DNA from 2 places in the Pseudomonas sp. NCHU5216 genome. Region 1 is predicted to be linked to the other one. Evidence: predicted binding sites of a transcription regulator. Region 1 holds the regulator's gene; the other holds the start of a gene.
What was found. The regulator LexA, encoded in region 1, represses DNA repair genes until DNA is damaged. The targets are predictions, from matches to a motif close to CTGTNTNNNNANACAG.
Positions count from the first base shown of each region.

Region 1 (7,950 bases):
TCCCAAGTACCACTTCCTCTGCGACGCGCCGCAGAAGGATCCGGATGGCCGTCCGACGGTGATTCGTTACAGCCGCAAGACCAAGGAACAGTACGTGCAGTCCGAAGTGGACGGCAAGCCGACTGGCTGGCGTGCCTTCTACGATGGCGGCAAGTGGAAGGTCGAGGACAAGCGCTGACACGCGTCCGCACTGGCTGAACGCCTGCCGAGCCTCATTGCCGGCTCGCTTGAGGGGCAATTGATGGCGAATGCCTGACGAGATGCGCACCAGCCCCTGCCGGTGCGCGTATCATGAGTCGATCTGCTGTGGAGGGCATCGCGATGGCCAAAGAAATCTACACCCGCACCAATCAGAAGATCTTCTTCGCCGGTATTGCCCTGGACAACTGGCGCAAGGCCGAAACCTCCAATGCCTTCAACTTGCAGGCGCTGGTGCAGGCCGAGCGCGAGGCCGCGTTGTTCCATCTCTACGGTGGGCTGCTGGGGCTGTGCCACGAGATTGCCGGTTACTACCGCATGAGCGAGGCTGCCCCTTCTCGTGTCGAGGTCTTCGTGCAGCAGGCGGTACTAGAGGCTACGCCCAGCCCCGAGCTGGCCGAGCTGGTTGAATTGGCTCAGCAGAGCGAAACCTGGTTGGCGCAGTTGCTGGCGGCCTATGCCGCGCTGTTCCAGCCGCCGCGCGAAGAGCGCAAGGCCAAGGTTGACCCGGCCATGCCGTTGATCACAGCGGTCAGCGTCGGTGAAGAGCCTGCAGAGCTGAGCCTGGACGACATCGAGGCCTGGCGTCAGCAGCTCAGGGGCCTGGTGCTGCGTTTTCGTGAGGGCCTCAGCGAGTGCTGAGCGCGTTATCTGGACGAGTGGGCTGGGGTTGAGCCGGGCCGGCTGTTACAATTTCATGTTTTTTGCAAAGAGACCGAGCCATGCCTACATCCTTTCTGGAAATCGTCGAACTGCCCGATGGGCGTATCGCCTTGCGCCGTGCAGAGGATGAGGAGGCATTGGTAACCCTGGATTTCTCTGCCGATGCCAAGGCTTTTCTGCAGGGTCAACATATCGAGGTGGCCAAGGCCATGCTCAATGTCGGCGTGCAGATGGCCGGTCGCATGGCCGAAGGTGAGTTGGTGGCCGAGGAAGAAGAGTCGCCGCGCGTTCTGCACTGATGCAGTGACGAGTTGCAAGCCGCAAGCCGCAAGCCGCAAGCGACAAGCAAGAGCAAAAAGCCCCTCCGTCAGGAGGGGCTTTTCTTTGGGCTGCAACACCGATCCATAGGCCAAATCATTTGACAAATCGTCGTCCGGCCTGAGGCTCTTGCAGCTTGCAGCTTGCAGCTTGCAGCTTGCAGCTTGCAGCTTGCAGCTTGCAGCTTGTCAGCCCAGGCTGATATTCAGGCTCTGTGCCTGGCCGGCTCGCGCGGCTTTGGCCAGGCGTAGCCGGGTGCTGCGCTCGACTGGGTGTAGCCAACTGATCACGGTATGGCTGCGGCCCAGCTTGAGCGCTTCTTCGGCCAGCTCCAGTGCGCTTTGGCCCTGGCGCGGGTGCAGCAGCAGAATGCGTTCGCGGTTGAGGCCGGCGTCGCGCAGCCAGGCCTGGGTCAGGCTGGCCGGTGGCGCTACCAGGGTCAGCCAGCGGGCGTCCTGATCCTGGCTCAGTTCGCGCAGGATCGGGGCCAGCAGGTGCAGGCAGTGGCCGGCTGCGCCGCGTAATGCCAGTTCGCTGAAACCCTGGTCGTCTGCTGCATCGCCCAGCAGGGCGTCGCTGGGGGTAGCGCTGAGAAAGGCATCGAACAGGGGGAGTTGCGGGCGCTCGAACGACTGCTGCATGTGCATGGGAGCCTCCTGTGGCGCTTAGCGGCGAATCACGCCGACGCTCAGACCTTCGATCACCAGTTCCTGATGTTCGAGATCCACTTCGATCGGGGAAAATTCCGGGTTCTCGGCAATCAGCCAGACCTTATTGCCTTCGCGCTTGAAGCGCTTGACCGTCACCTCGTCGTCGATGCGGGCGACGACGATCTGGCCGTTGCGCGCTTCGCGGGTGGTATGCACGGCGAGCAGGTCGCCGTCGAAGATGCCGATGTCCTTCATGCTCATGCCGCGCACACGCAGCAGATAGTCGGCTCTGGGCTGAAAGAAGGCCGGGTTGATCTGGCAGGATTCTTCGACATGCTGCTGGGCGAGGATAGGGGCACCGGCGGCGACGCGACCGATCACCGGCAGGCCATCGTCCTCGTTGGCGGCGCCAGGCTCGAAACCGGGGATGCGGATGCCGCGTGAGGCGCCTGGGGTCATCTCGATGGCGCCCTTGCGGGCCAGGGCCTTGAGGTGCTCTTCTGCCGCGTTGGGCGACTTGAACCCCAGCTCCTGGGCGATTTCCGCGCGGGTAGGGGGGTAGCCATTGTCTTCCAGGCAGCGCTTGATGAAGGCAAGGATTTCAGCTTGGCGTGGCGTCAGTTTCAGCATGGCTGGGCTCTGTCTTTTTATACAGTGACTGGGATTATATACAGTAAGCGTGGCTTGGCAATCATCAATTTCAGTGTGCTTGCGCGGGTCTGTAACTTGTCGCCCGCTATGGGCGTCATTGCCTGTTGTATGCTGTGACTGCTCGGACAAAATCCGGCTCGCGCGGCTTGACAATTCGATGGGCTGAAACGTATGTTTCAAACAAGTGTTTGTCAGGTGATCATTCATGGCTCAGTCGGAAACCGTTGAACGCATTCTCGATGCTGCGGAACAGCTGTTCGCGGAAAAGGGCTTCGCCGAAACCTCGTTGCGCCTGATCACTAGCAAGGCCGGTGTCAACCTGGCGGCGGTGAACTACCACTTCGGCTCGAAGAAGGCGCTGATTCAGGCTGTCTTCTCGCGCTTTCTCGGCCCCTTCTGCGCCAGCCTGGAAAAGGAGCTCGACCGCCGTCAGGCCAAGAGCGATACCCCGGCTACGCTCGAAGAGCTGCTGGAATTGCTGGTGGAGCAGGCGCTGGCGGTGAAACCGCGCAGCGGCAACGATCTGTCCATCTTCATGCGCCTGCTCGGCCTGGCCTTCAGCCAGAGCCAGGGGCACCTGCGCAAGTACCTGGAAGAGGTCTACGGCAAGGTATTCCGCCGCTACATGCTGCTGGTGCACGATGCCGCACCGCGCATCCCGCCGCTGGAGCTGTTCTGGCGCGTGCACTTCATGCTCGGTGCGGCGGCGTTCAGCATGTCCGGGATCAAGGCGCTGCGGGCGATGGCCGAAACCGATTTCGGTGTGCACACCTCCATCGAGCAGGTCATGCGCATGATGGTGCCCTTTCTGGCTGCCGGCATGCGCGCTGATAGCGGTGTTGCCGATCCTCTGCTGGCAGGCGCTCAGCTCAAGCCCCGGAACAAGCCTGTGAGCGTGCCCGCCAAGGCGTGAGAGCGGTGGGCTCGCCTTGAGTCATCCGCTAAGCTAGCGGGCATGGCGAATCTCGATTCATTGCACATTTCCCTGGCCGATCAGATGCTCTATGGCTTTGCTGCCGGGCGTCTGCGCGTGCGCTTTGCCGTTTCCACAGCGCTCAATGGCCCCGGCGAGCGCAATGGCAGTGGCTGCACACCGCGCGGCCTGCATCAGGTACGTGCGCGTATCGGCGCCGGGCTGCCGCTGGCGGCGGTGCTGCGAGGGCGACGCTGGACGGGGGAGGTCTGGTCACCCGAGTTGCACCAGCAGTTTCCCGGGCGCGACTGGATACTGACCCGCATTCTCTGGCTTAGTGGCCTGGAGCTGGGGCGCAACCGTCTGGGCGAGGTGGACACCTTTCGCCGCTATATCTACCTGCACGGCACACCGGATACGGAACCCATGGGGGAGCCGTTGTCCCATGGCTGCGTGCGCATGCGTAACGCCGACATGTTGACGCTGTTCGAGTGCGTGCCGCTGCATTGCCCGGTGCGCATCGACGAGGCGTCATGCCCGCAGTGGGCCGCAGGCCAAGATTTTCAATAAGGAATATCCCTATGCAAGGCTCTTTGATGATGGATGTCGCTGGCACCTGGCTGACCGCCGAGGATCGCCAGATGCTGCGCCAGCCCGAGGTGGGCGGCCTGATCATCTTCGCTCGCAATATCGAATCACCGCGCCAGGTGCGCGAGTTGTGCCAGAGCATTCGTGCCGTGCGCCCGGATCTGCTGCTGGCGGTGGATCAGGAGGGCGGCCGCGTGCAGCGCCTGCGCCAGGGCTTCGTGCGTTTGCCGGCGATGCGTGCCATTGCCGACAACGACAATGCCGAAGCCCTTGCCGAACACTGTGGCTGGCTGATGGCCACCGAAGTGCTGGCGGTGGGGCTGGACTTGAGTTTCGCCCCGGTGCTCGACCTCGATCATCAGCGCAGCGCGGTGGTCGGTAGTCGCGCCTTCGACGGCGACCCGCAGCGTGCCGCCACGCTGGCCGGTGCCTTCATCCGTGGCATGCACCAGGCCGGCATGGCGGCGACCGGCAAGCACTTCCCGGGGCATGGCTGGGCCGAGGCCGACTCCCATGTCGCCATTCCGGTGGACGAGCGCAGCCTCGATGAGATTCGTGCCTGTGACATGCAGCCGTTCCGCTTGCTCGGTGGGGCCCTGGATGCGGTGATGCCGGCGCACGTCATCTACCCCGAGGTGGATGATCAGCCCGCCGGTTTCTCACGCCGTTGGCTGCAGGAGATTCTGCGTGGCGAGCTGGGTTTCGACGGGGTGATCTTCAGCGATGACCTGTCCATGGCCGGTGCCCATGTGGCCGGTGATGCCGGGCAGCGCATCGAGGCTGCGCTGAGTGCCGGGTGCGACATGGGCCTGGTGTGCAATGATCGGGCCGCCGCCGAGGTGGCGCTGATTGCCCTGCAGCGTTTGCAGGTGACGGCGCCGCCGCGCCTGGCGCGGATGCGCGGGCGCGGTCACGCCTGCACCGATTACCGCGCTGCGCCGCGCTGGTCGCAGGCCATGGCCGCGCTGCGCGCCGCACAGTTGCTGGACTGACGCCGATGACCCTGCACGCCATCATCGGAGGCAGTGGGCTGACCCAGCTCGAAGGGCTGCGCATCGAGGCCGAGCTGAGCATGGAGACGCCTTATGGCACGCCATCGGCGCCAATCTTGCGGGGTGAGCTGCGTGGGCGCGCCGTGCTGTTCCTGGCGCGTCACGGCCACCCACATCGTATCCCGCCGCATCAGATCAACTACCGCGCCAATCTCTGGGCACTCAAGCAGGCCGGCGCCGAGGCCATCATCGCGGTCAATGCGGTCGGCGGCATTGCCCAGGCCATGCCGGCTGGCCACTTCTGCGTGCCGCAGCAGCTCATCGATTACACCTACGGGCGCGGCCATACCTTCTTCGAGGGTGAGCTGGAGCGGGTGACCCATATCGACTTCAGCGAGCCCTATGACGCCGACCTGCGCGCCGCGCTGATCACTGCCCTGCGCAGCGAGGGCGTGGCCTTCAGTGACCATGGCGTCTACGGTTGCACCCAGGGCCCACGCCTGGAAACGGCAGCGGAAGTCCTGCGTCTGGAGCGTGATGGCTGCGATCTGGTGGGCATGACCGGCATGCCCGAGGCGGCCTTGGCCCGTGAGCTGGAACTGCCTTACGCCTGCCTGGCGCTGGTGGTCAACCCGGCTGCCGGCAAAGCGCCGGGCCTGATCACCATGGCCGATATCGAGCGCGTGCTGGAGCAGGGTATGGGCACGGTCAGGTCGGTGCTGACGCGGGTATTGGTTGTTTGAACGAATGAAAAGGGCCGCTGAGCGGCCCTTTCATCTGTCGGGTGGTGCGCTCAGAGCGGGCTGATGCGAATCAGAGCGCCCAGGCTGCCATGGTCGAGGTAGGCCAGGCTGTTGTCTTTCAGGCGCTGGCTCACCTTCATGTGTTCGCTGGCCTCGACCAGGCCGTCCGCGCTGAAGTGGTTGATCCACAGATCCAGATTCAGGTCGGTGAAGCGCTCCTGCACGAAGTTCAGCGTGCCTTCGACCGGGTAGTGGCCGAGCTGGCCATCGCCGCTGGTGATGGAGACGCTACTCGGGGTGTTGCCCAGGGTCTGGCTCCAGGCCTTGTGCAGCAGCAGTTGGTAGCCATTGCCGGGGTTGAGCTTGGCCGCTTCGCCGTTCAGCGCGGTGGAGCGTTCGCTACCGCCGATCGGCAGGGCGTTGCCGGCCCAGTCGTCCGGGGCGATCTTCGGTGCTATCACGGGTTCGCCGCCCTGGCGGAACACCAGCAGCTCGACCTGGTACAGGCGATCGGCGAAGGCGCTGGGGGCGAGCAGGCAGAGCAGCAGGGCAATCAGGTGCAATGGGCGCGTCATGGGAGAGTCCTTCAGGTGGTGGGCGCGAGGCGCTCGAACAGGGCTTCCAGGGTGTTGAAGCGTTCTTCCGCGCGCTCCATCGGCACCTGGATCTTGAAGACGGTGGCGCCTTCGAACTTGTAGCGTTTTGGCTGGGCCTGGATCAGCTTGATCAGGGTCAGCGGGTCGACGCAGGTTTCCGCGGCGAATTCGATACGACCGCCCTGCGGGCCGGCGTCGACCTTGGTGATGCCCAGCTTGTCGGCCTGCAGCTTGAGCAGGGTCAGGCGCATCAGGTGCTTGGTCGGCTCGGGCAGCAGGCCGAAGCGGTCGATCATCTCCACCTGCAGTTCCTTCAGGCCGTCCTCGTCGCTGGCCGAGGCGATGCGTTTGTAGAGGATCAGGCGGGCATGCACGTCGGGCAGGTAGTCCTCGGGGATCAGCGCCGGCACGCGCAGGTTGATCTCCGGGCCGCCGCCCAGCGGCTGCTCGAGGTTGGGTTGTTCGCCTTTCTGGATGGCCTTGACCGCGCGCTCGAGCATTTCCATGTACAGGGTGAAGCCCACAGCCTGGATCTGCCCGCTCTGGCCGTCGCCGAGCAGTTCGCCGGCGCCACGGATTTCCAGGTCATGGGTGGCGAGGATGAAGCCGGCGCCGAGATCCTGCGCGCCGGCGATGGCTTCCAGACGCTTCTGCGCATCCTCGGTCATGCTCTTGCGCGGCGGCGTGAGCAGGTAGGCATAGGCCTGGTGGTGGCTACGACCGACGCGGCCGCGCAGCTGGTGCAACTGGGCCAGGCCGAACTTGTCGGCGCGTTCGATGATGATGGTGTTGGCGCTGGGCACGTCGATGCCGGTTTCGATGATGGTCGAGGCCACCAGCACGTTGAAACGCTTGTGGTAGAAGTCGCTCATCACCTGTTCGAGATCACGCTCGCGCATCTGTCCGTGGCCGATGCCGATACGCGCCTCGGGCACCAGCTCGGCCAGATCGGCAGCGCATTTCTCGACGGTCTTCACATCGTTGTGCAGGTAGTACACCTGGCCGCCGCGCAGCAGTTCGCGCAGCAGCGCTTCCTTGATGGTCGGCTTGTTCTCCTCCATGACGAAGGTGCGTACCGACAGGCGCCGCGCCGGCGGCGTGGCGATGATCGACAGGTCGCGCATGCCGGCCACGGCCATGTTCAGGGTGCGCGGAATCGGCGTGGCGGTGAGGGTGAGGATGTCCACCTCGCTGCGCAGGGCCTTGAGCTGTTCCTTCTGGCGCACACCGAAGCGGTGTTCCTCGTCGATGATCACCAGGCCGAGGTTGTGGAACTTGACGTCATCCTGCAGCAGCTTGTGGGTGCCGATGACGATGTCCACCTTGCCGTCGGCCAGTTGTTGCACGGCGCCTTCGACTTCCTTGGCGCTCTTGAAGCGGCTCATCACCTCCACCTTCACCGGCCAGTCGGCGAAGCGGTCGCGGAAGCTGTTGTAGTGCTGCTGGGCGAGCAGGGTGGTGGGCACCAGCACGGCCACCTGCTTGCCGCTGTGCACGGCGATGAAGGCGGCGCGCATGGCCACCTCGGTCTTGCCGAAGCCGACATCGCCGCAGACCAGGCGATCCATCGGCTTGCCAGCGAGCATGTCGGCGCGCACGGCGTCGATGGCGGCCTGCTGATCAGGGGTTTCCTCGAAG
Region 1 covers NZ_JBQLIX010000017.1:65,465-73,414, forward strand. The annotation lists gene topA (type I DNA topoisomerase) at 1-178, shown strand, start outside; gene ACSVIK_RS13920 (DUF6586 family protein) at 322-840, shown strand; gene ACSVIK_RS13925 (hypothetical protein) at 921-1,160, shown strand; gene sulA (SOS-induced cell division inhibitor SulA) at 1,368-1,826, opposite strand; gene lexA (transcriptional repressor LexA) at 1,845-2,459, opposite strand; gene ACSVIK_RS13940 (TetR family transcriptional regulator) at 2,686-3,393, shown strand; gene ACSVIK_RS13945 (L,D-transpeptidase family protein) at 3,436-3,963, shown strand; gene nagZ (beta-N-acetylhexosaminidase) at 3,975-4,973, shown strand; gene ACSVIK_RS13955 (S-methyl-5'-thioinosine phosphorylase) at 4,979-5,716, shown strand; gene ACSVIK_RS13960 (CsiV family protein) at 5,767-6,291, opposite strand; gene mfd (transcription-repair coupling factor) at 6,303-7,950, opposite strand, start outside.

Region 2 (7,950 bases), on a different contig from region 1:
GCCCATGATAAACCGCACTTGGCGCCGGGTCATTCCTGGGCGTAGCTGGTCTATCATGTCCTGCGTCACGACATTGCCCTGTTGAATGTCGATCTTGTAAACCCCGGGGAATGAACAACCGGCGAGTGCGAAGAGCCCGGTCAGTGACAGGCTGGTCAGCAAGAGCTTGGTTTTTTGCATCGGAGGGTGACTTCCACTATCTTGGGCATCTTGAACCCCGGATCATACCCGTATTAAGGGAGGCTGCGAAAGCAGCCCCTACGAGAAAGCAGACCATGGTTGAAAATAACGAACTGCGCAAAGCTGGACTGAAAGTGACTCTGCCACGAGTCAAAATCCTGCAGATGCTCGACAATGCTGAGTATCGCCACATGAGCGCAGAAGATGTCTACAAGGCGCTGATGGAGGCGGGTGAGGATGTCGGCCTGGCCACCGTCTACCGCGTGCTGACTCAGTTCGAGGCCGCCGGTCTGGTCGTGCGTCATAACTTCGACGGCGGTCATGCGGTGTTCGAACTGGCCGACAGCGGCCACCACGACCACATGGTCTGCGTCGATTCCGGCGAGGTGATCGAGTTCTTTGATTCCGAGATCGAGAAGCGCCAGAAGGAGATCGTCAGGGAGCATGGCTTCGAGCTGGTCGACCACAATCTGGTGCTGTACGTGCGCAAGAAGAGCTGATGCTTCTGTTGCAATGAATGAAAAGGCGACCCTCGGGTCGCCTTTTTTATTGCCGTAGCCCGGATGCAATCCGGGACGGACTTGCATCCGGGCTACGCACTCATTTGTAGGAGCGAGCTCTGCTCGCGAACGGAGTTGAGGTCGCAAGCTTCGCGAGCAGAGCTCGCTCCTACAAGGGCTAAGCATTGGCCGTAGCCTTGGGTTCTATCTGGGCAACAGGCTCTAGGCGGCCTGGGCGCTGGTGACCATCTTGCGCGCGTGAGCCAGGGATTCCTCGGTCAGGTCGACGCCGCCAAGCATGCGGGCGATTTCCTCGACGCGGCCGTTCTCGTCCAGCTTGCTCACGGCGGTGGAGGTGGCATCGACGCCGCGGCGCTTGTGCACGAACAGGTGCTGATGACCCTGGGCGGCCACTTGCGGCAGGTGGGTGACGCACAGCACCTGGCCGCGTTCGCCCAGGCGGCGCAGCAGTTGCCCGACCACCTCGGCGGTGGGGCCGCCGATGCCCACGTCCACTTCGTCGAATACCAGGGTCGGTACGCGCGAGGTCTGCGCGGTGATCACCTGGATCGCCAGGCTGATGCGCGACAGTTCGCCGCCCGAGGCCACCTTGGCCAGACCGCGCAGCGGCTGCCCCGGGTTGGCGCTGACCAGGAACTCCACGGCTTCCAGGCCATGGCCGTTGGGTTCGGCATTGTCCAGCGGTTGTAGCTGGATGCTGAAGCGCCCACCCGGCATGCCCAGCGTCTGCATCTCCTCTTGCACGGCGGTGGCCAGGCGTTCGGCTGCGCTGCTGCGCAGGTTACTGAGTTCCGCGGCCTTCTCCTGGTAATGACGCTCGTAGGCGGCCAGCTCTTCGGCCAGGCGCTCGCCGGCTTCGTCGTCGGCATTGAGGCTTTCCAGCTCCTCGAACAATTGCTGTTGCAGGGCTGTCAGTTCGTTGGGCTGGATGCGGTGCTTGCGCGCCAGGGTATAGATGGTGTCCAGGCGCTCTTCGAGAAACTGTTGGCGCTGCGGGTCGGCATCGAAGTGATCGACGAAGCGGTTCAGCTCGCCTACGGCTTCCTCGACCTGGATCTGGGCGTTGGCCAGCAGGTTGCTGGCTTCGCCCAGGGCGCCGCCCTGGCCTGCGAAGGCGCCGAGGCGGTTGAGGCTGGCGGTGAGCGCCGAGAGCACGTTGCCGGCGTCGCTCTCGCTGCACAGGTCGAGCACCTGGCGGCAGGCGCCGAGCAGGGCTTCGGCATTGCTCAGGGCCTTGTGCTCCTGCTCGAGCTGTTCCAGCTCGTTCTCGCCCAGGGCGAGGTTCTCCAGTTCTTCGAGCTGGTAGCTGAGCAACTGGTGGCGGGCGCGTTGTTCGTCGCCCTGGCTGGAGATGCGCTCCAGCTCGTTGCGCGTCTGCTTCCAGCGTTGCGCGGCGAGCTGCACCTGGCGCGCCAGTTCCTGGCTGCCGGCGTAATCGTCGAGCAGGCGGCGGTGGGTGTCGCTCTTGAGTAGCGATTGGTGTTCGTGCTGGCTGTGGATGTCGATGATCAGCTCGCCCAGCGCCTTGAGATCGGCCTGCGGGCAGGGGCTGCCGTTGATGTAGCCGCGTGAGCGGCCCTCGGCGGTGATCACCCGGCGCAGGATGCACGGGCCGTCGTTGTCCAGGTCGCGTTCGGCGAGCCAGGCGCGGGCTTCGGGGATGTCCGCCAGGTCGAAGCTGGCGAGGATGTCCGCCTTGTCCGCGCCGGGGCGCACCACGGCGCTGTCGGCGCGGTCACCCAGGCACAGGCCGAGGGCGTCGAGCATGATCGACTTGCCGGCGCCGGTTTCGCCGCTGATGGCGCTCATGCCGGCGTCCAGCTCGAGATCCAGATGGTCGACGATGGCGTAGTTGTGGATGGACAGGTGCACCAGCATGGCGAACGCTCCCGAATTGATGTCTGGTTATTTATACAGTGTTTTTTCTGGTGCTGACAATCCTCCTTTATCGCCCCTTGAAAGCTGTGGAATTGGCTCCATATAGGCGGCAGGTGCGCGGTTCGGATCCGCGCCGATTCATTCGAGAGGAGAGAGGCATGGCTGACGAACAGAACCTGGATACGCAGAACCCCGAGGCGCAGGCAGCGGAGAATGCCGCGTCGAGCGATGATCTGGCGGCTCGCGTGCAGGCCCTGGAAGAGCAGCTGGCAGCGGCGCAGGATCAGTCGTTGCGCATGGCGGCCGAGCTGCAGAACGTGCGTCGTCGCGCCGAGCAGGATGTGGAGAAGGCGCACAAGTTCGCCCTGGAAAAATTCGCCAACGACCTGCTGCCGGTGGTCGACAGCCTGGAGCGCGGCCTGGAGCTGTCCAGCCCGAACGACGAAGCGCTCAAGGCCGTGCGCGAAGGCATGCAACTGACCCTCAAGCTGTTCATCGACACCCTGGCCCGGCATTCGCTGGAGGCGCTCGACCCGCACGGTGAGCCGTTCAACCCGGAGCATCACCAGGCCATGGCGATGGAAGAGAGCACCAAGGTCGAGCCGAACTCCGTGCTCAAGGTGTTCCAGAAGGGCTATCTGCTCAATGGTCGCCTGCTGCGCCCGGCCATGGTCGTGGTCAGCAAGGCACCGACCACGCCGCCGCCGTCCATCGACGAGCAGGCTTGAAATATCCGGGGGCGACCCCATCTCTGAGTCAAGCGTTTTAGTGCTACCGGCGCCTGCGAAACGAGGCGGCGGGAAAATCAAAGTTTCGGGAGAACATTCATGGGCAAAATCATCGGTATCGACCTGGGGACTACCAACTCCTGCGTCTCCATTCTGGAAAACGGCAACGTCAAGGTGCTGGAGAACGCCGAAGGCGCTCGCACCACGCCGTCCATCATTGCTTACGCCAACGATGGCGAAATCCTGGTTGGCCAGTCCGCCAAGCGTCAGGCAGTGACCAACCCGCACAACACCCTGTACGCGGTGAAGCGTCTGATCGGTCGTCGTTTCGACGAGGACGTGGTGCAGAAAGACATCGGCCTGGTGCCGTACAAGATCGCCAAGGCCGACAACGGTGATGCCTGGGTCGAGGTCAACGGCCAGAAGATGGCACCGCCGCAGATCAGCGCCGAAGTGCTGAAGAAGATGAAGAAAACCGCCGAGGACTACCTGGGCGAGCCGGTGACCGAAGCGGTGATCACCGTTCCGGCCTACTTCAACGACAGTCAGCGTCAGGCCACCAAAGACGCCGGTCGCATCGCCGGCCTCGACGTCAAGCGCATCATCAACGAGCCGACCGCGGCTGCGCTGGCCTATGGCATGGACAAGGCCAAGGGCGACCACACCGTGATCGTCTATGACCTGGGCGGCGGTACCTTCGACGTGTCGGTGATCGAGATCGCCGAAGTCGACGGCGAGCACCAGTTCGAGGTGCTGGCCACCAACGGTGACACCTTCCTCGGTGGTGAGGACTTCGACATCCGCCTGATCGATTACCTCGTCGACGAGTTCAAGAAAGAAACCGGCATGAACCTCAAGGGCGACCCGCTGGCCATGCAGCGCCTCAAGGAAGCCGCCGAGAAGGCCAAGATCGAGCTGTCCTCGAGCCAGTCGACCGACGTCAACCTGCCGTACATCACCGCAGACTCCACCGGGCCGAAACACCTGAACGTGAAGATTTCCCGTTCCAAGCTGGAAGCGCTGGTCGAGGATCTGGTGCAGCGCACCATCGAGCCGTGCCGCACTGCGCTGAAGGACGCCGGTATCGACGTCGGCAAGATCGACGACGTGATCCTGGTCGGCGGTCAGACCCGCATGCCGCTGGTACAGAAAACCGTTGCCGAGTTCTTCGGCAAGGAGCCGCGCAAGGACGTCAACCCGGACGAAGCCGTGGCCATGGGTGCTGCCATTCAGGGCGCCGTGCTGGCCGGTGACGTCAAGGACGTGCTGCTGCTCGACGTCTCCCCGCTGACCCTGGGTATCGAAACCATGGGCGGAGTGATGACTCCGCTGATCGAGAAGAACACCACCATCCCGACCAAGAAGTCGCAGGTGTTCTCCACTGCTGATGACAACCAGAGCGCCGTGACCATTCACGTGCTGCAGGGTGAGCGCAAGCAGGCCGTACAGAACAAGTCCCTGGGCAAGTTCGACCTGGCCGAGATTCCGCCGGCTCCGCGTGGCGTGCCGCAGATCGAAGTGACCTTCGACATCGATGCCAACGGCATCCTGCACGTGTCCGCCAAGGACAAGGCCACCGGCAAGCAGCAGTCCATCGTCATCAAGGCCAACTCCGGCCTGTCCGACGAGGAAATCGAGCGCATGGTGCGTGACGCCGAGGCTAACGCCGAGGAAGACCGCAAGTTCGAGGAGTTGGCCACCGCGCGCAACCAGGGCGATCAACTGGTGCATGCCTCTCGCAAGATGATCACCGAGGCGGGCGACAAGGCCACTGCCGACGAGAAGGCGGCCATCGAGAAGGCCATCGGCGAACTGGAAGTGGCCATCAAGGGCGACGACAAGGAAGCCATCGAAGCCAAGATGAACGCCCTGTCCGAGGCCACCACGCCGCTGGCGCAGAAGATGTACGCCGAGCAACCGCAAGCCGGTGCTGCCCAGGCGGACGCTGCCGATGCCAAGGATGCCGGTGACGACGTGGTCGACGCCGAATTCGAAGAGGTCAAGGAGAACAAGTAAGGTCAGCGGCCTCGCGCCGCGCCTTCTTTCGCTCCGACCCGTCGTCCGCGGCGGGCAGGATTCGCCGCGCGGGAGCTCTCTCCCGCGTCGGCGTATCTGGAGCTCACGAATCTGAGAGTGCAGCACAACTATGGCAAAACGAGACTATTACGAAGTCCTGGGCGTGGAACGCGGCGCCAGCGAGGCCGACCTGAAGAAGGCCTACCGCCGCCTGGCGATGAAGTACCACCCGGATCGCAACCCGGACGACAAAGAGGCCGAGGATCGCTTCAAGGAGGCCAATGAGGCTTATGAAGTGCTCTCCGATGCGGCCAAGCGCTCGGCTTATGACCAGTACGGTCATGCCGGCGTCGACCCGCAGATGGGCGGCGCTGGCGGTGCCGGTTTCGGCGGCGCCAACTTCTCCGACATCTTCGGCGACGTGTTCAGCGATTTCTTCGGCGGTGGCCGTGGCGGTTCCCGTGGCGGCGCTCAGCGCGGCTCGGATCTGCGCTACACCCTGGAGCTGGATCTGGAAGAGGCGGTGCGTGGCACCAACGTGACCATTCGCGTGCCGACCCTGGTCGGTTGCAAGACCTGCGATGGCACGGGTGCCAAGAAAGGCACCAGCCCGGTGACCTGTACCACCTGTGGGGGTATTGGTCAGGTACGCATGCAGCAGGGCTTCTTCTCCGTGCAGCAGACCTGCCCGCGCTGCCATGGCACCGGCAAGATGATCACCGACCCCTGTGGCAGTTGCCATGGTCAGGGCCGTGTGGAAGAGAGCAAGACACTGTCGGTCAAGGTGCCGCCAGGCGTCGACACCGGCGACCGCATTCGCCTGTCCGGCGAGGGCGAGGCGGGTGCTCATGGCGGCCCGGCCGGCGACCTCTATGTGGTGGTCAACGTGCGCGAGCACGCGATCTTCCAGCGTGACGGCAAGCACCTGTACTGCGAGGTGCCGATCAGCTTCGCCGACGCAGCCCTGGGTGGCGAGCTGGAAGTGCCGACCCTCGATGGTCGGGTCAAGCTGAAGATCCCTGAAGGCACCCAGACCGGCAAGCTGTTCCGCCTGCGTGGCAAGGGCGTGGCCCCGGTACGCGGTGGTGCGGCAGGCGACCTGATGTGCCGGGTGGCGGTGGAAACACCGGTCAACCTGAACAAGCGCCAGCGCGAACTGCTCGAAGAGTTCCGCAAGTCGCTGCAGGGCGACGACTCCCATTCGCCCAAGGCCAATGGCTGGTTCGAGGGCGTGAAGCGCTTCTTTGGTGACGTTTAACTGAGCATCAAGCTGCAAGCCACAAGCTGCAAGAGGTATTGCGCTTGGCTTGTAGCTTGAGGCTTGCAGCTTGGAGCTGATGCTATGCAACGTATCGCAGTGATGGGCGCCGCCGGGCGCATGGGCAAGACCCTGATCGAGGCCGTCAGCCAGGCCGAGGGCGCCAGGCTCAGCGCGGCCATCGACCGCGCCGACAGCAGCCTGATTGGCGCCGACGCCGGTGAGCTGGTCGGCCTTGGCAAGATCGGCGTGACCCTGGTGGGTGACCTGGCGACGGTGGTCGATGACTTCGACGTGCTGATCGACTTCACCCATCCATCGGTGACCCTGAAGAATCTGGAAGTCTGCCGTCAGGCCGGCAAGGCCATGGTCATTGGCACCACAGGTTTTACTGTGGAAGAGAAGCAGCAACTGAGCGACGCGGCCAAGCAGATTCCCATCGTCTTCGCTGCCAACTTCAGCGTGGGCGTCAACCTATGCCTGAAGCTGCTGGATACCGCTGCCCGTGTGCTGGGCGATGACGTGGATATCGAGATCATCGAAGCTCACCACCGGCACAAGGTCGACGCACCGTCCGGCACCGCGCTGCGTATGGGGGAGGTGGTCGCCGACGCGCTGGGGCGTGATCTGCAGAAGGTCGCCGTCTACGGTCGCGAAGGCCAGACCGGCGCGCGTGAGCGTGAAACCATCGGCTTCGCCACCGTGCGTGCCGGCGACGTGGTGGGCGATCACACCGTACTATTCGCCGCCGACGGCGAGCGCGTGGAGATCACCCACAAGGCCTCCAGTCGCATGACCTTCGCCAAGGGCGCCGTGCGTTCGGCACTGTGGCTGGCCGGACGTGATGCCGCGCTGTATGACATGCAGGACGTGTTGGGGCTGAGGTGAGCGGCAAGCCTCAAGCGACAAGCTGCAAGTAAGGGCTTGACGACCCAGGGCGGACTTTTGCGCTGATGAGCTTGCAGGGGGCGGCCATCCGTATTGCAGCTTGGAATTCGGGTGGACCGAAAAAGGCTTTTCCTGTAAGCTTCCTGTTTTAGTGTGTCCACTAAAAGTTACGCAGAATGGCTCAAATAAAAAAGCGGGATGACCTTCACACGTCATCCCGCTTTTTTACAACCTGCGTTTGCTTCAAGCCTTGTTCGAGACGGAGGTCTTCTTGACTAAGCCAGCCCCCAAACCTGCCATTTTGGCCCTTGCTGACGGCAGCATTTTTCGCGGCGATTCCATCGGGGCCGATGGCCAGACGATCGGAGAGGTGGTGTTCAACACCGCCATGACCGGCTATCAGGAAATTCTCACCGATCCGTCCTATGCCCAGCAGATCGTCACCCTGACCTATCCGCACATCGGCAATACCGGCACCACC
Region 2 covers NZ_JBQLIX010000022.1:57,672-65,621, forward strand. The annotation lists gene ACSVIK_RS16170 (outer membrane protein assembly factor BamE) at 1-180, opposite strand, end outside; gene fur (ferric iron uptake transcriptional regulator) at 276-680, shown strand; gene recN (DNA repair protein RecN) at 903-2,579, opposite strand; gene grpE (nucleotide exchange factor GrpE) at 2,738-3,307, shown strand; gene dnaK (molecular chaperone DnaK) at 3,407-5,323, shown strand; gene dnaJ (molecular chaperone DnaJ) at 5,454-6,581, shown strand; gene dapB (4-hydroxy-tetrahydrodipicolinate reductase) at 6,666-7,469, shown strand; gene carA (glutamine-hydrolyzing carbamoyl-phosphate synthase small subunit) at 7,741-7,950, shown strand, end outside.
Region 2: a site for LexA is predicted at 2,603-2,618, ahead of recN (DNA repair protein RecN). Genes of this name have one in related genera too.